Regions from separate parts of the Desulfitobacterium sp. PCE1 genome, predicted to be linked through region 2. Evidence: predicted binding sites of a transcription regulator. Region 2 holds the regulator's gene; the other holds the start of a gene.
The links. Region 2 encodes CtsR, which represses protease genes until heat stress. Its sites were predicted from a motif close to AAGGTCAANNAAGGTCAAAT; they were not measured.
Positions count from the first base shown of each region.

Region 1 (10,515 bases), 1.9 Mb from region 2:
TACCGTGAGTGTGGATGGATACAATACCACAACGGGAATCTCTGCTTTCGAACGGGCAGATACTGTAAACGTCTTGCTGGACCCGCAGAGCCGCCCTGAAGATCTCCGCCGCCCAGGACATATCTTCCCTCTTAAGGCCCGGGAAGGAGGAGTTCTTGTTCGTGCAGGACATACAGAAGGCGCTGTGGATCTTGCTCGATTAGCAGGTTTTCAGCCGGCAGGTGTCATTTGCGAGATCTTAAAAGACGATGGAACGATGGCCCGTGTTCCCGATCTTATGGAATTTGTTAAAAAACACGATCTCAAAATCGTTACCATCAAAGAGCTCATTCATTTCCGGCGCCAAAAAGAAAAATTGGTCGAACGCATTGTCGGTATTCAACTCCCCACAGACTTTGGGGACTTCAAAGCAGTGGGTTACCGGAGTTTATTGGATGGACAGGAACATGTGGCTTTGGTTAAAGGAGATGTGGACGATGGTGAACCGGTACTGGTACGGGTTCACTCAGAATGCCTGACCGGGGATGTTTTCCATTCCCGTCGCTGTGACTGTGGCGATCAGCTGGCCGCAGCTCTGGAAAGTATCCAAAAAGAAGGCCGAGGGGTATTGCTCTATATGCGCCAGGAAGGCCGTGGAATTGGGTTGCTCAATAAAATGAGAGCCTATAAACTCCAAGAAGAAGGAAAAGATACTGTCGAGGCCAATCTTGCTTTAGGTTTCCCTGCAGACCTTAGGGATTACGGAGTAGGTGCTCAAATTCTTGTCGACTTAGGCATTCGCAAGGTACGACTGATGACCAATAATCCCCGGAAGATCGTCGGATTAGAAGGCTATGGTCTGGAGATTCAAGATCGTGTCCCTATGGAAATGCCTGTTAAGCCCGAGAACGAGTATTATATGCATACTAAGAAAACTAAAATGGGGCACTATCTATCCAGCGTTCGTTAATATTCAATAGATCAATTCATGATTTTAGAAAGGATGAAAAACTATGATGACTTATGAAGGTAAACTGATTGCTGAAGGATTAAAATTTGGTATTGTCGCTGCTCGTTTCAACGAATTTATTACGAATAAGCTGGTAGGAGGAGCCCTTGACGCTCTGCGCCGCCATGGTGTCGCTGAAAGCGATATTGAAATCGCCTGGGTTCCCGGAGCCTTTGAAATTCCTTTAGTTGCTCAAAAAATGGCCGAAACCCAAAAATATGATGCCGTTATCTGCTTAGGAGCCGTTATTCGCGGAGCTACACCCCATTTTGACTTTGTCAGTGCCGAAGTGAGCAAAGGTGTCGCCCATGTCGGTTTAGAAACCAAGCTTCCTGTTATTTTCGGTGTATTAACCACAGATACCATTGAACAAGCCATTGAACGGGCCGGAACAAAAGCCGGTAATAAAGGCTTTGATTCTGCAATCACCGCTATCGAAACGGTCAATCTGTTAAAAATGATTCAGTAATAGTCTTTGATAATTAGATAAAATTGGTTAGTTATCCAAAACATGTGCCTTGTCAAAGAACTATTATTTTCTTAGACTAAAGACTGAGTCTATATCTTTGATAAGGAGATGAGCGCATGGCTTCACATGGCACTCTTTTGACAGACATCGATGCGCAACTTGAAGCAGCGCGCTCTGGTAATCAGGATTCATTGAATTGGCTTATTGAATACTATGAACCCGAAATCCGCAAAATCGCCTACAAGTATTTTCTCCATCGGGCCGAGTATGACGACTTGCTTCAAGAAGGCCGGATTGCCATATACAAAGCAATCGTATCCTATAATCCCACCTCGGAGATTCCTTTCCTTCACTTTCTCCGCATGGTTATTAAGAGAAAGCTCATTGATAGTTTACGTGCTCATAATAGACAAAAACATCTCAATCTCAATGAAGCTTATTCATTGAATAATGTATTGGCTGATGATAAGGCGGATTGCTTTATAAACTTTGTGACGACCCATGATGATCCTGAAAAAAAGGTTATTGCTCTAGATGAGACCCGTGTTTTTCTACAGGAGCTCATGAATGGGTTCTCTGATTTAGAGCTCAAAGTTTTTCGCTATCATTACCTTATAGGAATGAAACAGCGAGAAATCACTCAACATCTTGGCGTAAGCTCAAAGTCTCTGGATAATGCCATTCAAAGAATACGGCGCAAAGTAATGGCCTATCGCGACCGTGAAGTAGCCGGATAATTAAGAAGGGAAAAGGGAGTATCACTGACTACAAAAAGTAGTTTGGTGACACTCCCTTTTCAGTTTTGTTGCTAATGTCCGCTTTCATTATCAAGGTCTGGGACATCATCTGCAGCATTCCTCGCGCTCTCGGCACTTAATATCTCCTTGGCTTGCTTAGCCCGTTCCTCAGGAACATAGATCTCTACCCCATTGATCAAGCCATATGTCACTTTGAGGTTTCCCGCCCCTGGGTAAGCCTTTTGAGCAAGAATTCCCTCTTGCTCAAGGAGGCCGATGATAATGTCCGCCTCAACTTCTGTCGTGACATTGGTCAGAAAAACCCACCTATTCATTCTTTCTTAACTTCCTTCTTATCTCCTTTTTTGGGAGAGAATCCTCTGTTAATCAAGATAACGACGATCAGTAAACCTGTGATGATTAAACGAATGTTCGGTTCAAGCCGCCCGGAAAAGAAGATAAAAATCATGGCTATAGCAAATATAATGAGTTCTGTTTTTGAATGCTTCATGCGACACTTCCTCTTGCAATAATATCCTGCCATTTTGTGCTGTACCCTAGTTGAACATTCACAAAATTATTCCAACTCTAGTTTATAGTGTTCTTTGGCAGGATGCAAGCTGCTATTCCGACCTTTCAAACAGAAGCTCGCCTTGAGGATCAAGCTTGACCACGACATGATCTCCTTCATGTATGACTCCCTGAAGAATTTTCATGGCCAAAGGATTTTGGAGATTCTGCTGGATGACCCTTTTCAGGGGTCTCGCTCCATAGACCGGGTCATACCCCTGTTGAATGATCTTATTTAATGCTGCATCGGAAAGCTCCAAGGTAATCTTGCGAGGAGCCAGATAGTCGCGCAACCTGTTTATCTGAATTTGAACGATTGAACCAATATGCTCCTGACCAAGAGGATGAAAGACAATAATTTCATCCAAACGATTTAAAAATTCCGGTCGAAAATAAACTTTGAGTTCCTCTGTAACCCGGGAACGCAGAGCTTCTTGTGAAGCCCCCGAGGCAGTCAATTCTTGAATCAAAGGACTGGCGATATTACTGGTAAGAATGACCACTGTATTCTTAAAATTAACCACTCGTCCTTGTCCATCTGTTAAGCGACCGTCATCGAGAAGCTGAAGCAAAACATTAAAGACGTCCCCATGAGCTTTTTCCACTTCATCAAAGAGCACCACACTATAAGGTTTACGCCTCACTGCTTCAGTCAATTGGCCACCCTCTTCATAGCCTACATACCCTGGAGGAGCACCGATCAGGCGAGAAACGGTGTGCTTTTCCATATATTCCGACATGTCGATTCGAACTATCCCTTGTTCATCATCAAAGAGAAATTCAGCCAGAGCCTTAGCCAACTCCGTCTTTCCTACCCCTGTGGGACCAAGGAACAAGAAAGAACCTAAGGGCCGGTTGGGGTCTTGCAGGCCTGCTCTCGATCTGCGCACAGCATCGGCTACTGCCTTCACAGCCTCTTCTTGTCCTATCACCCGTTGATGGATACGCTCTTCCATATGAACTAGTTTTTCCATTTCACTTTCCAAAAGTCTGGCAACAGGAACTTGAGTCCATTTAGCCACCACTTCAGCAATGTCCTCTTCCCCTACTTCTTGCTTGAGCAAAGTATTCTTACGATTACGAAGCTGCTCTTCTAAAGCATTGAGATCCTTCTCCAGCTTTGGCAATACTCCATATTGAAGCTCAGCCGCTTTGTTATAATCAAAAGCTTGCTGTGCTTGTTCCATTTTAAGACGGGTCTGATCAATGTTTTCCTTTAGTGAATTGATTGTTGCCAGAACTTCTCTTTCACCTTGGAGCTGAGCTTCCAGGGCACTACGTTCTTCTTTATGGTTAGCCAGGTCCTCTTCTATTTTTTCAAGACGTTCTTTACTACCCTCGTCTTTTTCCTTCTTTAAGGCCTCTCGTTCAATTTCCAGTTGCAGAATTCTACGTTTGATTTGATCCAGTTCATAGGGGTCACTGGTGATTTCCATACGCATGCGGGCAGCTGCTTCATCGATAAGGTCGATGGCTTTATCCGGCAGGAAACGATCGCTGATATAGCGATCAGAAAGAACTGCCGCTGCGATAATGGCTCCATCGGTAATTCGCACTCCATGATGAGTTTCATAGCGTTCTTTGAGACCCCGCAATATAGAGATAGTATCCTCAACACTGGGAGCCCCTACCATAACCGGTTGAAAACGCCGTTCAAGGGCGGCATCCTTTTCAATATATTTGCGATATTCATCCAATGTTGTGGCGCCTACCATGTGAAGCTCACCCCGGGCAAGCATGGGTTTGAGCATATTACCCGCATCCATTGCCCCTTCCGCAGCCCCTGCTCCTACCACCGTATGCAGTTCATCGATAAAGAGAATAATATCCTCTCGTTCCTGAACTTCCTTAAGAACGGCTTTAAGTCGTTCCTCAAATTCTCCCCGGTATTTCGCTCCGGCAATCAATGACCCCATATCCAGAGCAATGATCTTCTTATCTTTCACTGATTCTGGAACATCACCACGGACGATCCGTTGAGCCAAGCCTTCGACAATGGCAGTTTTTCCAACACCGGGCTCCCCGATGAGAACGGGGTTGTTTTTGGTCTTGCGGGAGAGAATTTGGATGACGCGGCGAATTTCCTCATCACGGCCTATTACCGGATCCAATTTTCCCCGGCGTGCTTGTTCCACGAGATTGCGTCCATATTGTTCAAGGGCGCGATAGGTGCCTTCCGGTGTCTGGCTCGTAACCCGTTGGGTCCCTCTAACCTCGCGCAGAGCCTGAAGGAGCTTCTCGCGATTTAAACCTTCTTGTTTAAGAACTTTTTCCGCTGCTCCTCCAGCTTGACTGAGAATCGCCAGCAAAAGATGTTCGGTACTTACATAGTCATCCTTGAAGATCTCCATTTCATCGTGAGCCGAGACCAATACAGTCCGCAGACGGGAGGAAATGGTCAATTGAACATTGGACCCCATCATGCGTGGGAAACGATTAATCTCTTGGCGCACTTTTTGAGCTAAAGCCCCCACTGGAATATTGAGCTTTGTTAAAACTTGAGGAACGACACCCTCTCCTTGTTCCAGGAGAGATAAGAGCAAATGCTCAGGCTCCACTTGACTATTGCTATTGCGCTCCGCCATAGTTTGAGCTTGAATAATGGCTTCCTGAGATTTTTGGGTAAAGCGGTTTGTATCAAAAGACATGGCAATCCCTCCTTGATCAATGCCTAAACTAGCTTTGGTAAAATTTTATAATTCTATTATAAATCCCTTTACTAATAAAGGTCAATATTGGTCAGAAAAAGTTTGATTATTTTTGACCTTCTTTCTATCCTGAAAAAACCCCGAAAGTTCAATCTCCAGGATTTTGGCTTTCGGCGTTCACTCTATAAGCTGCGCGGAGCAATCTAATCGCTCAAAACCTCCGCTCCGTCGGGACTCCGCCCAAATCGCTCCTCGAAAGCACTGCTTTCGCACTTGTTCTCAATGGGCGGTTGGAAACGTCCTGTTTCCAACCCGACTCCGCTGCTGTCTTTTCGCGAAGATTGCTTTCCTGCTCGCTTAAATCCGTTCCCTGCCGGAAATCAAAATCCTTGGGCTGTCTTTCGGGCTTAAGCAGAAAGCTACCTGACTCGAGCCGCTTTTTCATCCATCTGCCGATACTCCCTCGACCACAAAGGTGATATACCAGCGCAGCTTAGCACCATGAACTCCCGCCCAAAACAAAACCCCCAGGCTCGGCACCTGAGGGTTAACGCGCAGCTACTCCATAAGCTGTCCATTTCTATAGATGAGGCTCTTATCTGCAAACTCAATGACAAGAGTGCTTTCGAAGTTGTCAATTTCATGCCAATATTCGGGAACACCCACTGCGACCATGCGGTCGGCGGAGGTAACTATGTTCCGGAGAAATGTTGTCCGGAAAACCCTGTAATGAAATGTCGGATGGCTTTGAACGCTGAAATCTTGAGGCGACACTTCAACCATTTCAATATTGTATCCCATAATATTTACTTGAAAAGATTTAAGGCCTCCCTGCATAGTCACTTCTTCTGTCCAGATCTGTGTTTCTGAATAGTTTACCGGAAGTTCGAGGTGATATAGAAAAAGACCTGATAAAAATAAAACGGTTACAATGACAGTAGTTATGATAGAAACCCAAAGCTTTTTACGGTTCCACTTCTTTTTGATGTTCTTAAAAGCCCTTGTATCATTATCTATCGCTAATTCTATTGGGGCCTGCAGTATTTTCAATTCTTCTTTGCAACTTTCGCATTCTGACAAGTGTTTCTCAACAAAGTTTCTCGTATCAGCACTTACCACATTTTCGATATAAAGCGGTAATATATCTCTGATAACATTACAATTAATTTTAAGGCTTATGGAAGAAATTGGGCATGCAAAACGAAAATGCCATCTCCACTCAAAAAAACTGATGGAGAAGGCATTTCCAGGCGAAGCAATCTGTATTTCGGTCTTAACTCAAGGTGCACTAATCTTCGATGAGCTCAAGCAAATCCTTTTTAACACGTTCTAAGGTGTTGGGGAGCTGTTCCGGATCAGATTCTCTAATATTGAAGTAAAATTTAATTTTAGGCTCTGTTCCTGAAGGACGGGCCATGACAAACCCCCCGCCCTGGAAAGAATAGCGGATGACATTGGATTGGGGAAGAGAAAGAGTATAACTATGGAGGGGGGAAATCATCCTTCTTCCTTTCCTCAACTCATAATCGTCAATGCATTCGATGGGAATACCCCCGAAGAACTTTACATCGGTCTCACGGAGTTTAGCCATCATCTTCACCATTTTCTCCCTACCTTCTTTGCCTTCCAAGGTAATGGAGATCTGATCATCAATAAAATAACCATACTTCTCATAGATATCCTCTAAGACTTGCAGTAATGAACGGCCTTCTACTTCCTGATAGTAAAGAGCCGCTTCCGCAAGTAAGAGAGAAGCGATCACTGCGTCCTTATCTCGTACAAAATGTCCGGCTAAATACCCATAACTCTCTTCAAAACCGAATTGAAAATCTCCATTTCCTTGGGCTTCCATTTCCTGCTCTTTCTCGGCAATGAATTTAAACCCGGTGAGAACATTTTCAATTTGAACTCCTAAATCCTTGACCATGAGATCGGCAAGATCCGTAGAGGCAATCGTTTTAATGACGACGGCATTATCAGGTAAAATACCAAGTTTCTTCTTTTGGCTGAGAAGATAATAGCTCAAAAGGGTTCCTACTTGATTCCCCGTGAGCTGCTGATAATCCCCTTGAGGTGTTCGAAATGCCATTCCCAGACGGTCTGCATCGGGGTCTGTAGCGATTAACATATGGGCATTTACAGCTTCACCATATTTTTTAGCCAAATCAAAAGTGGTGGGAATTTCAGGATTAGGATAAGGAACCGTTGTAAATTCCGGATCCGGCTCCTCTTGTTCGGGAACAGTAAATACAGAATAGCCCATGTCGGTTAAGATTCTTCTCACCAACATATTCCCTGCTCCATGCAAAGGAGTATAGACAACGGATAGATTGCTTCCCTTTGTCCGGGAAAGTTCCGGATATAAAGCCAATTCTTTGACCTTGCTCAAATAAACTGAATCAATCTCTTCACCAATCTCCACCAAGAGTCCCTTGTCCCGAGCTTCCGCCTCCCCAAGGGGGAAGATATCATCCCAACGTTGATGACCCTTTATATAGGCCAAAATTTGGTCTGCACGGCCTGGCGGGACCTGACCTCCATCCTCCCAATACACCTTATAGCCATTATATTCCTTAGGGTTGTGGCTGGCAGTAATCACAATTCCTGCTTGAGCCTTAAGGTGGCGAACTGTGAAAGAAAGCTCTGGAGTCGGGCGCAGATCCTCAAATATATAGGCCTTAATTCCGTTGCCGGCAAGCACTAAAGCAGCCTCTTTCGCAAAACGATCAGAAAGACGACGGGAATCATAGGCAATAACTACCCCCCGCTTCTTCCCCTCTTCTCCTTCTTCAAGGATTAAGTCAGCCAAGCCTTGAGTTGCTTTGCGAATGACATAGATATTCATACGATTGGTACCGGCACCCAGTACACCTCGTAGTCCCCCGGTGCCAAATTCCAAATCCATATAAAACCGGTCCTCTATCTCTTTCTTATCCTTAATGCCTGCGACTTCAGAGCGGGTATCATTATCGAAATAGGGACTGGTCAGCCAAAATTGGTAACGCTCTTGAATCATCGATTTCTTCTCCTTCCATATAACCACATATACCACAGTCAATCAGATACTCTCTTTCGGCGAAAGACTCTCTCATAGTGCAAAGAAGCTCACAGAGTAATCTGTAAGCTTATGGCGAGTGGAGCCAACCAGGTATTGCTTGCATATCTTATCTTCTTAATAGTACATATCTTTCATCTTTAACACTACTTTTGAAGTGAAGGATAGACCAAAAGCCCAACGAGACCCGGCCCTGTATGAACACCCAAGGCAGGACTGACTTGACCGAAAAATACTTCTTTTGTGTTAGGGTGCTCGCGAGCTATTTTTTCCAAATTACGGGCTTCAGCTTCCGAACCACCATGGACGATAGCTACACTGGCAATGCTCTCCTTCAAATGGTCCAAGAGAACTTGTTTTAAGCGTTTTAAAGACTGCTCCCGTCCGCGAACTTTAGCAAAAGTAAAATATTTGCCCTCTTCATTAATAGAAATAATCGGCTTAAGATTAAGCAATTCCCCAATTGTACCGGCAACATATCCGATTCTTCCGCCCTTTTTCAAATATTCTAATGTAGAGAGGACATAATAGCCCTTGATTTGCTCAACAGCCTTCTTAGCTGAAGCTACTACTTGTTCGAAATCCAAGGTACGCCGGCTCTCCCGAGCAGCCTCAATGACAGTCATTCCTAGGCCCATGGAAAGAGTCTTTGTATCAACAACCTCAATAATCATATCTTTAAATTCCTGGGCTATAAGTGAAACAGCTTGATATGTACCACTGAGTCCACTGGATAGATGCAACGCCAAAATATGGGTTACCTTTTGTTCACGTAAACGATTAAAAACCGCTTGAATCTCAGCGGGAGACGGCAAGGATGTTTTGGGAACCTCCTGCTCCAAAGCATCATAGACTTCTTGCGGTGAGATATCTACACGATCTCGATACTCACGGTCATGATAAATTATATGTAAAGGTACGACTTCAATGCCATATTCTCTAATAATCTCCGGTTCCAAATCACAAGCACTATCTGTGACGATAGCAATTTTGGTTTCTTGAGGATTGATAGGCTCTGCCATATGCAACTATCCTTTCCATACTCTATTTTTTACGGGATAGGGTAAGCTAATAAAACCTAAGGCTAGTATAGCATAGTCCTAATATTATTTTTAGAGGAATTTTCACAATTTAATCACATTTTTAAGTGAATTAGTAAATACCAACCGATCCTCATTTTATAGCTGAGCAAGGGCTAAGGCTTTTGCATGTACTTCGCTGAAGGCTGAGTGGTGAAGATCGATATCCCCGGCCTGATCTATTCCTTTATAGGCACAACTTCCATAATATTTGATATCTAAAACATGATAAAGATTCTTTACGGCCCGCTCGGCGCAAGTAAAGACATCCGGGAATCGAGTCCCTGCTGCCGAAAGAAAAAGCCCGTAACGAGGCAATCGTTCTGATTCTGTGATTACGGGTTGTTTAAAGACATATTTTAAAGCCCAAAAAGTCTGCATACGATCAATTACTGCTTTAGTTTGAGCGTTAATCCCCATAAAAAACACAGGTGCCGCCACAATGATACGGTCAGCGGCCACAAGTCGTTCTTGAAGATATTGAATATCATCTTTTTGAACACACTGGCCTGTTTTCGAACAAGCATTGCACCCTAGACATGGTGAGAATTGAAGATCGCGAATATTGATGATTTCGGTGGAATAGCCGGTTTCAGCCAGTGCTTTAATAGCTTCTCTTAATAACCGATCCGTATTACCGTTACGGCGTGGACTCCCAGCTATACCCAAAATATGTGGTTTCAATAAAGTCACCCCATTATTCACACTATCGTGTCTCTATTATACATGAAATGTCATTAATAGTAAAAGCGAGTTACCTATTCTAATAGGAACTCGCATTACCTGGGTGCACAGAAAATATCTAGGTTACACATCGTTTGTTGGGTGACCGACAAATTACCAGATCCTTTCTATGGATTCGATTGGCCTTGTAGCTGATTACTGCTGTTTACAGCTAATCTTTGAGTTAGGAATCTTAATCGATTCTAATCCAATAGAAGCTAGTATCGCTTCAATTACAAGCTTATC
Region 1 is NZ_KB913023.1:2,246,238-2,256,752, forward strand. Features, by position in the region: gene DESPCE1_RS0111110 (bifunctional 3,4-dihydroxy-2-butanone-4-phosphate synthase/GTP cyclohydrolase II) at 1-949, shown strand, start outside; gene ribE (6,7-dimethyl-8-ribityllumazine synthase) at 993-1,457, shown strand; gene DESPCE1_RS0111120 (sigma-70 family RNA polymerase sigma factor) at 1,574-2,194, shown strand; gene DESPCE1_RS0111125 (putative signal transducing protein) at 2,266-2,529, opposite strand; gene DESPCE1_RS0111130 (hypothetical protein) at 2,526-2,705, opposite strand; gene clpB (ATP-dependent chaperone ClpB) at 2,818-5,412, opposite strand; gene DESPCE1_RS0111140 (hypothetical protein) at 5,624-5,857, opposite strand; gene DESPCE1_RS0111145 (zf-HC2 domain-containing protein) at 5,971-6,600, opposite strand; gene DESPCE1_RS0111150 (phospho-sugar mutase) at 6,701-8,428, opposite strand; gene DESPCE1_RS0111155 (DegV family protein) at 8,614-9,489, opposite strand; gene DESPCE1_RS0111160 (flavodoxin family protein) at 9,646-10,230, opposite strand.
Region 1: clpB (ATP-dependent chaperone ClpB) is a predicted target of CtsR. The motif match lies at 5,513-5,532, and genes of this name have one in related genera.

Region 2 (10,515 bases):
ACCCTTCGGGAACCAAAACGATCCGCCAGGACACCGCTGATAAATTGCCCTACTAGGGTGGCCAGAGCCTGGAGGGAGATAAGGGCGCCTGCCTCGGTGAGGGAACGGCCCAGGATATTGTGCATAAAGATGCTGTTTAGGGGCCACATAAAGGAACTGCCCACAGAGTGGATAAGTCCTCCGATAACCAGAACCAGGATAGGTCGAGGGATATTGAATTTGTTCAGATACTGCGTATTCATAGTATAACCTCTTATACATCTAAAAATTGGATCAATCATAAAGATAAATAGTCGCCCTAATAACGTATCATCGGGAAGAAAAAATAACAATCCGCTCCCAAGGAAAAATTATCCTGAAATCGGATAATCAATAATTATTTCAAAAAACTTTGTAAAAGAAGGCAGGAAAAGCAATCTTAAATGAAGAATTTAACAAAAGGTGACTCAGTATAGAAAAATCAATACTTGGTATACTACCAAAAGCAAAAATAGGGAGGTTTGTATCAATGGATTTCAAAGATTCAAAGACGTTTCAGAACTTAGTTAATGGATTTGCGGGGGAGTCCCAAGCACGCAATCGTTATACCTTCTACGCTGGTGTTGCAAAGAATGAAGGACACCAAGCTATTCAAAACATTTTCATTTCTACTGCAGACAACGAAAAAGAGCATGCCAAAGTGTTCTATAAGTTCCTGCAAAAATATGCCGGTGATCAAACGGAAGTTTTCCGTGTGGACGCTGATTATCCTCTCAACTATCGGGATACTTTGGCCAACCTAAAGAGCGCCGCAGCTGGCGAAGGGGAAGAAGTAGTCGACTACAATAAATTCGCCGATAGTGCTGACGAAGAAGGCTATGCCGATATCGCTGTGGCTTTCCGCAAAATTGCCACGGTAGAAGCTCATCACCAAGAGCGTTATGCCCGCTTGGCTGCTGAATTGGAAAACGGCACCCTCTACAAAAAAGACGAAAAGATCTCCTGGAAATGTGAGAACTGTGGCTACGTTCATGAAGGCTCCGGAGCTCCTGATCTTTGCCCGGCTTGCCAGCATCCTCAAGGTTATTTCAAGCCCCTGCCGGAAGTATATTAAGGGTGAAGTTCGAGGCGAAACTATAATTTACTCCAGATAGTGATATTGCGAAGAACCCGTAGAGGGTTCTTCGTTTTTTACATTTGAATGGGCTGCTCTTTCATAAGCAGGGCGGCTATAAAACCTAAAGCAGCCATGCTCAAGATCACCCACCAAGCGGCAGTGGGATTGCCGCTGAAATCCAAAATTAAACCAATAGTTAAGCTGGCTATGGCGCTGCCAATGAATTCAGCCATATTGGTAATTGCCGTAGCGATGCCGCTGTAGTTGAGCGGGTTGACAGCGGTGACATTGGAAAAAGCAAGAATATGGGTCATGATGAGAAGCCCGAAGATGAAGAAAAAGGCGGGCCAGAGTTGTACCGCTGGGTGGCCTCCGGCAATGATGGTGATGTATATCCACAACAGCAGGTTGAGTCCTGTCCCTGCTAAGAGAGCAGGGCGGATGCCCTTTAATAAACGGACCCAAAGGGAGACCAAAGGGGCACCCAGAATAAAGCCAAAGGTGGCAAAGGTCACATAGCCCGCTGCAGTGGCTTTATCGAGAGAGTATATCTGAGTGATCAAGGGAATTCCCCACAGCCCCAGTAAGGTGGTGCTGGATCCGGTAAAGGCGAAGAGGGTGAGGACATTGGGCCAGGTTTTGGGGTTTTTGAGAACGCTGGAGAGGCTTTCCTTTAGGTAGGTCAAGAAAGGGGCGGGCTTTACTTCAGTGGTGGTATGATCTGAGGTTTGGAAATTTTTTCGCCTTAAGCGGCTGATTGGACCTGTTGCGGCTGTCTCCCGAGAGGGGCTGTAAATCCCCGTCCTGGCATCCCGCACTCCCCAGAGTACCAGGAGGGCCAACAAAAGGGAGATTCCTGCCATCCAATAAAAGACATTCCGCCAACCAAAGGTCAAGGAGAGAAAGGTCAGGGGATAGAGGGCCAACAAGGAGCCAAAATTACCAAAGAAGGAAGTCAGACCCGACAGCGCGGAGAAGCGTGAAAGGGGAAACCAGGTGGCTTGAATCTTGAAGATGGAGACGATAATCACCGAGGAGCCGATGCCGACGAGGAAACGGGAGAGATAGGCGGCTTCCAGGGTATGGGCCAATCCGAACAGAATGCTTCCAGCCGCTGTGACCAAGAGCCCGCAGAAATTGATTTTGCGGACCCCGATGCGATCCACCAGGATGCCCACGGGGATTTGCATTAGGGCGTAGGCGTAATAGTTCATGGCAGTCAGGTTTCCCAGAGTCACAGAATTCATGGGAATTTCGCGGGTCAGCTCGTCGGCTACGGAACCAATAGATAAGCGATGAAAAAAGACGGTAATAAAGGCTATGACTAAGATGCTCCAACTGCTCCAGCCATAACGAGATGATTTTACATAGGGCTGCAAAATTTCCCACTTCTTTCTAAGATAGTAAACAAGCTGGCCTGTTGAGCATCATACCTCAGTGCATGTTCTTGTTACATTTTAAAAAATATCCTATAAAATACTATTATAAGTTGCTTTTTAAAAAATAACTACTTAAAATTAAAGTAAGAAGAGTCCTTGCCGGGAGTCTTTTATGGAAGGAGGCAATTTCTATGTATAAAAAGATTCTTGTTCCAACTGATGCTTCTGAATTCTCTGTGCGGGCCTTTAAGACGGCTGTTGAGCTGGCCAAACTTTTTCAATCAGAAATTGTACTCATTCATGTGACCTATACACCTCAAACTCTTTGGGGCAATACTGTACCATATGGCTATGTTTTTTCCCAAGAAGATGTTGCCAAGAACGGCCAGCTGGCCTTGGACGCGACTATGGCGGAAGGTTCCGCAGAAGGAGTGAAGACCAGAACAGTGCTGGAGATTGGCCATCCGGTCATCAAGATTATCGATCAGATTAAGAAGGATGACATCGATTTGGTGGTCATCGGCAGTCACGGTTATGGACCCATTACAGGATCTGTTCTGGGCAGTGTCAGCCAACGAGTATTGCAAAAGTCACCGGTTCCTGTATTGCTTGTGAAGTAGGCTTGACACTGTCTGTTCGGCAGGTTTTGCACTATGAATTCCAGTGATCCGTATTAATTGGTATAAAGTTCTTAGAAAAAATAGGTCTTTAGCCCTGTTGTAGCAAGCAGGGTTTTTTCTTTTTTTAGCGAATACCAAAATGTGTAAGTTAAACCCAATAGGAGCGTAGTACAGACATGAAGGAAAAAGAAATTCATTTAACATCAGAGGAGATTGACTATCTATTAAAGGGTACGATTCATTGGGAGGATATTGCATCTCGGACGGCGGGGTCCTGGAGAAAACCTATGGGCACAGGAAGTAAGGGTTCTGAGTCCAGAGACTTCTTGAGGAAGGCTCCCTTCAAAGATATTGAGGAGACTAAAGATTTCGGAAAGAGCACTATTGAGACAAAGGTTTCGGAGAGAAATCCTTTCGATGGAAAGACTTTTGAAAGAAGTTTTAATAATCAAGAAAATAAACATGAAAGCTTTAAGAGGGACTTTAATGAAGACGAAGCCAACGAAGATTTTTTAGGGAATATCAATGAAGATTTCTTCGAAAGGGAGCAGCCCTTTTGGTCGGGAACTAAAGTCTACATCGTATTATCTTTAATGGGATGCATTACCCTAGGGACATGGGCATACTTCGTTTTTGCTTGATTAGCAAAAACGAAGTTTTTTTATTCAAAGGAACTTTTTCTGCACTATGTAATGAGTTGTAAGAAATAGGGAAGGATAATTTGATAAGGAATATGAAGAAAGAATCCACTTAAAGTATTTGCAAAAATGCAATTTTAGGGTAAAATATCATCAAAGGTCAAAGAAGGTCATAAAGTCAGAGAATGTCATAATCAAGGGAGTGTCGTGTAATGGGAAATCTAGCAGACCGCATCGAAGTTTATTTGAAGCGGATCTTGGAACAATCGGCGGAGGGCCATGTTATTCTGCAACGGGGTGTTCTGGCTGAGGAGTTCTCATGTGCTCCATCTCAGATTAATTATGTTCTTGATACTCGCTTCTCTATTGAGCGGGGGTATTTAGTAGAGAGCCGTCGCGGTGGCGGCGGATATTTGCGGATTGTCCGCTTGGGCTTTCAGGATGATGGAGATTTTCAAAATATAATGAAACAGCTTATCGGCAGCCAGTTAGGGGAGAGTCGTGCTTTTAACCTGCTGCGACGCCTGGTTGAAGATGAGATTATTACCCGGCGGGAAGAAGAGATCATTCGTACCGTTATCCATCGGGATACCCTGGGACCGGAAAATCCCACCATCAATGGTCTCAGGGCTCATATGATGAAACGAATCCTTCTGACCTTAAGCCGTGAGGATTTGCATTAAAACAGGAGGGGATCGCTATGCTCTGTCAACATTGCAAACAGAGAGAGGCCAATGTCCAGTTTACCAAGATCGTCAATGGAGAAATGGTCAAATTTTACCTTTGCGATCAATGCGCCAAAAATGCACCAGAAGTGAGCTTTGTCTTTAGCCCGGGGATTATTCCGGATTTTTTACAGTCCCTCTTTAATTTTACCACCAATGCCCAAGCCTTAAAGGAAGAATCCTGCCCCCAATGCGGACGTCGGCTTTCAGAGATTACCCAGGCAGGAAAGCTGGGCTGCAGCGGCTGTTACGATAAATTCCAGTCCGAGCTCGAGCCCATCTTGCGCAAGATCCATGGGGGCGGCCGTCATGTAGGCAAGATTCCTGCCCGTAAAGGGGCTGCTATTCGCGAAAAGGTGGAGATTGAGAAACTCAAGGAGAAGCTACAGGAGCTCATTCGCGAGGAAGAGTTTGAAGCAGCCGCCGTGGTACGTGACCAAATTCGTGAACTCGAGCAGAAGCTAGGGGGATGAGACATGAAGAGAAAAGAACATCTGCTGAAGAATAGTGATTGGATGAAGGAAAGCCCGGATACCCCGGTGGTGTTGAGCAGCCGAATTCGTCTGGCACGTAACCTGGAAGGGGTTCCTTTTCCTCAGGGGCTTTCCCAAGAAGCTTCCCAGGATATCGAACAGAGAGTCTCCGGTGAGCTGGAATCCATGACTATCGATCAGGATAAATTAACCTATTATTCAATGAAGGATTTGACTCCTATTGAGCAATATGTGCTGATGGAAAAACACCTGATCAGTCCGGCCTTGGTGAATTCCCGAGGATCCCGGGGGGTAGCCATCAACTCGGATCATCGGATTTCTGTGATGATCAACGAAGAGGATCATCTGAGAATCCAAGTGCTGCTGCCGGGGGATCAACTCAAGGGAGCCTATCTCTTGGCCAATACCATGGATGATAAGTTGGAGGAACACCTGGAATTTGCTTATCGGGAAGCCCAAGGCTATCTGACCGCTTGCCCTACGAATGTGGGAACAGGCATGCGTGCCTCGGTGATGGTGCATATGCCGGCACTGGTCATGACCAACCGTGTACAACAGCTGCTGGGGGCTCTCAATCATCTAGGCTTAGCCGTCCGGGGATTGTATGGGGAAGGTTCCCAAGCCTTTGGGCATATCTATCAAGTATCCAATCAGATTACTTTAGGCAAGAGTGAAGAGGATACCATCACCCACCTGGAAGCGGTGACCCGCCAAATTATCGAGCAGGAAGTCCACGCCAGGGAAGGCTTGGTTCGGGAAGCTCCCTTGACCCTTGAGGATAAGGTCTGGAGAGCCCGGGGAACCCTGGAAAACGCAAGGCTTCTCAGCTCTGAGGATGCTCTCCAATGCCTGTCCCTGGATCGTCTGGGAGTGGATATGGGAATTCTTCCTCCTCATCAGCAAAGTTTCAGCACTCTGCTGGTGGAGACTCTGCCTGCTTCCCTGCAGTATGGTTTGGAGCGGGAGCTTAGCCCGGAGCAAAGGGATGAGGAGCGCGCCAGTTATATGCGGAAGGCTATGGCTGAAGCGAAATAAATTATTTATGGATTAAAACAAGGATGGTGAAATCAAAATGAATGAGAAATATACGGAAAAGGCCCTTAAAGCGCTGCAATTTGCCTCGGAAGAAGCTAAGCGTATGGGCTCGAGTGTGATTGGGACAGAACATCTGCTTCTTGGTTTGGTAGCGGAAGGGGAAGGTATCGCATCCAAATCCCTTCACGGAATCGGGGTGACCCCGGAGAAAATTCGGGAACAAATTGGTAACCTGACCGGTATCGGTCAGCCTTTTACCGGAGAAGTGAGCCTGACTCCCCGGGTTAAACGGGTATTGGAGCTGGCTCATGAAGAAGCCCGTCGCCATGGGGTCAGCTATATCGGTACCGAGCATCTGCTTCTCGGCCTTTTGATGGAAGGAGAAGGGGTGGCGGCTCGGGTGCTTCGCAATCTCGGCGTGAACCCGGAAAGGATTTGGAAGCAAGTGGTTCAGCTCTTAGGAGGTCAATCGGATGATATTCCCATGCCCGGCGGTGCCCCCGGGCCCAGCCCAGTTAAGAATAACGGTACGGCCAATACTCCGGCTTTGAATGAATTTGGTCGGGATTTGACCCAACAAGCTCGGGACGGCAAGCTGGATCCGGTAGTGGGGCGGGAGGATGAGATTGAGCGTGTGGTTCAAGTACTCAGCCGTCGTACCAAAAATAACCCCGTTCTCATCGGAGAACCGGGTGTAGGGAAAACGGCTATTGCTGAAGGCTTAGCCCAACGGATAGTGAGTAATAAAGTGCCTGAGACCTTAGCGGGAAAACGGGTGGTTACCTTAGATCTTTCGGCCGTGGTGGCAGGAAGTAAATATCGCGGGGAATTTGAAGAGCGCCTGAAAAAGGTCATGGAAGAGATTCGTGTGGACGGACGCATTATTGTTTTTATCGATGAGCTCCATACCTTAATCGGTGCCGGAGCGGCTGAAGGGGCCATCGATGCCGCTAATATTCTCAAACCCGCATTAGCCCGGGGAGAGCTCCAATGCATTGGCGCTACAACTTTGGATGAGTACCGTAAATATATCGAAAAAGATCCCGCTCTGGAGCGGCGTTTCCAACCCATTACGGTAGGAGAGCCCACAGTGGAGCAGGCCATTCAGATTCTCTTTGGCTTACGGGATCGTTATGAAGCCCATCACCGTACCAAGATCACCGATGAAGCTGTGGAAGCCGCAGTGAAAATGTCCGATCGTTATATTTCGGATCGTTTCCTGCCGGATAAGGCCATCGACTTAATGGATGAAGCCGCTTCCCGAGTGCGTTTGGCAGCCTTTACAGCTCCGCCGGATCTTAAGTCTTTGGAAGAAAAGATCGAAACCCTGAAGGGTGAGAAGGAAGCAGCAGTCTTAAGTCAGGAGTTTGAAAAGGCAGCCAAATTCCGGGATGAAGAGCATCAACTTCGGGAGGAGCTTTCCCAACTCCGCAACACCTGGGAGAGCAAACGGGATGTGAACCAAAGTGAGGTCACTGCCGATGATATCGCTCAGATCGTGGCCAGTTGGACAGGGATCCCTGTGAAGAAGCTGGCTCAAGAAGAAAGTGAACGGCTCCTGGGCTTGGAGGAGACCCTCCATCAACGAGTGGTGGGACAAGAGGATGCTGTGAAGGCTGTTTCTCGTGCCGTGCGACGGGCTCGGGCAGGGTTAAAGGATCCCAAACGCCCAGTGGGTTCCTTCATCTTCCTTGGACCCACTGGAGTAGGTAAGACAGAGCTGGCTCGGGCTTTGTCAGAAGCCTTATTTGGTGAGGAAGATGCTTTGATTCGTATTGATATGTCCGAGTATATGGAGAAGCATGCCGTTTCCCGTCTGGTAGGGGCACCTCCCGGATACATCGGTCATGATGAAGGGGGGCAATTGACGGAAGCCGTCCGCCGTAAGCCCTATAGTGTTATTCTACTGGATGAAATCGAAAAGGCTCATCCTGAGGTCTTCAATATCCTGCTGCAAGTTTTGGAGGATGGCCGCCTCACCGATACCAAGGGCAGAACTGTGGATTTTCGAAATGCAGTAATTATTATGACCTCCAATGTAGGGGCCTCCTTTATGAGAAAAGAAGCTCTGGGCTTTGCATCCCGTCGGGATGAAGAGACCGAGTATAAAAATATGAGCTCACGAGTTATGGAGGAACTGAAAAGGACCTTCCGCCCAGAGTTCCTTAACCGGGTGGATGAAATTGTGGTCTTCCATTCTCTCCAAGCAGAAGGGCTCATGAAGATTACCGAGATTTTAATGAAGCAAGTCAATGGTCGTCTCAAGGAGCAAGGCTATGATCTGCAGGTAGAAAAGAGTGCTCTGGAGCTTATTGCTAAAGAGGGCAACGATCCTGCCTTCGGTGCTCGTCCGCTTCGTCGGGCCATTCAACGTCTGATCGAAGACAGTTTGTCGGAAAAGATTCTTCTCGGAGAGTTTAAGTCCGGAGACAAGATTAAGGTGGAAGAGGAAGGGAACAAGATGAAGTTCTCCAAAGTCAAAGCTCGCAAAAGCAAAAAGGCCGAGGCTGCTGAGTGACTGACGGAAAGTTAAGTCAATCTAAATGCTAGGAGAAGAATTACGAACCATGGGCCAGCCTTTGGGTTGGCCTATGGTTTTTTTTATAGGCCAGTCTTATGAATTTTGTATTCTTAAGCGGATTCCAATAGAATGAAAAGGGTTTTAAACCCTTTATGACGTATAATATTATTGTTAGTGTATAATAGAACATATTCAGAGGAAAGGCGGATACCGTTTTGGCAAAGGTGAAGACGCGGTTTTTTTGTCAGTCCTGCGGACAGGAAAGCCCTCGTTGGCTCGGGAAATGTCCGGGCTGTGGGGAATGGAATACCTTAGTAGAAGAAGTTTTGGAGCGTTCCACCGCCAAACGTACCCCCTCAGGAGTTAAGGCAACGCCTTTGACAGAGATTCAGATCCGGGAGGAAGAACGAGTCAGCTCAGGCAGTCAGGAGCTGAACAGAGTCTTGGGAGGGGGGATCGTTCCCGGCTCCTTTGTTCTTTTGGGTGGTGAACCGGGAATCGGCAAATCCACTCTTCTTCTGCAAACTGCGGGATTATTAGCTAAGGTCATGGATGTCCTGTATATTACCGGGGAAGAATCGGAAAAGCAGATTAAGTTGAGAGCGGAGCGGTTGGGGATTAAGGAATCCCGTCTGCATATTTTGACAGAGACTCGACTGGAGGTTGTACGGGATGTGGTCATGGTTATGCAGCCGGGCTTATTGATTGTAGATTCTATTCAAACCATGGTGCTGGAGGATTTGCAGGCAGCGGCAGGCAGCGTAAGCCAGGTTCGGGAGGGAGCGGCCTTTTTGATGCGGTTAGCCAAAGAGGAGGAGATTCCTGTTTTTCTCGTGGGTCATGTGACCAAGGAAGGAGCCATCGCCGGCCCCAGAGTTCTTGAGCATATTGTGGATACGGTGCTTTATTTCGAAGGGGATCGTCATCATGTCTATCGTTTGTTAAGGGCTGTGAAGAATCGTTTCGGCTCCACCAATGAGATTGGAGTTTTTGAGATGCATGAAGACGGTCTGGTGGAGGTATCTAATCCCTCGAAAGTGTTCCTGGGAGAGAATTCATCCACTGCGCCCGGGTCCTCGGTGGCGGTGGTTATGGAAGGCTCCCGACCTTTGTTAGTGGAGATTCAAGCTCTTGTTACTCCTACTACCTATGGACCGCCTCGCCGTACGGCTACGGGAATCGACTACAACCGGATTTTGATGCTGTTGGCTGTTTTGGATAAAAAGGTGGGCTTTCATCTTGGGGCCCAGGATGTGTTTATCAATATTGCCGGTGGTATCCGTATTGAGGAACCGGGAGTGGATCTGGCTTGCATTGCAGCCATCGCTTCCAGCCTGGGGGAGCGACCGTTAAAGCGCTATGCCTTGATTGGGGAAGTGGGGCTTACAGGAGAGGTGCGGGGGATTTCTCAGATCGAGAATCGAGTGAAGGAAGCTGTAAAATTAGGCTTTGAAGGCTGTATTGTTCCTCAGATTAATTTCTCAGCGGTGAAAGCGCCGGGGAATTTTACGGTGATTCCGGTGAAGACGGTTGAGGAGGCTGTCCGGGTCATGTTCGAGCAGTAATGACCGATACGGTGAGGGATAAAATAAGCCGTATCCTGAGGATACGGCTGTAACAGATTTTTCACTAAAAGTTAAGAGAATGTTTATGGTTTATTTAAGGTTCACATGGTACCCTTAATAGAGAATCGCAAAGATTCTGACCGGGACCTTTGGAGAAAGGAAACGTCAGATTTGAGTGGTATCTAGGTGAGGTTAAAGATGGTGAGGGTCGAGAGTCGTGTTTCCTCCTTCTTGATGACGTCGTCAAGAGAAATCCCCAGAGCGTTTGCTAAGGCGGCTATGTAAAAGAGCTGCTTGCCCAGTTCCGTTTCAATGATGTCTTTGCAGTTTTCGCAAAGTTCACCATCAAGTTGGCTGTCCAGCAAATTCTTTAAGTCGCTAAAACTCGCTTCTTCCGGGATGGGCTTCTTGTGGGCGTCTATACTTAAGCAGCCACAATTGG
Region 2 is NZ_KB913023.1:385,343-395,857, forward strand. Features, by position in the region: gene DESPCE1_RS0101900 (MFS transporter) at 1-242, opposite strand, end outside; gene rbr (rubrerythrin) at 509-1,093, shown strand; gene DESPCE1_RS0101910 (MFS transporter) at 1,171-2,475, opposite strand; gene DESPCE1_RS0101915 (universal stress protein) at 2,667-3,095, shown strand; gene DESPCE1_RS0101920 (hypothetical protein) at 3,272-3,736, shown strand; gene DESPCE1_RS0101925 (CtsR family transcriptional regulator) at 3,946-4,416, shown strand; gene DESPCE1_RS0101930 (UvrB/UvrC motif-containing protein) at 4,434-4,931, shown strand; gene DESPCE1_RS0101935 (protein arginine kinase) at 4,935-5,987, shown strand; gene DESPCE1_RS0101940 (ATP-dependent Clp protease ATP-binding subunit) at 6,025-8,505, shown strand; gene radA (DNA repair protein RadA) at 8,724-10,073, shown strand; gene DESPCE1_RS0101950 (hypothetical protein) at 10,256-10,515, opposite strand, start outside.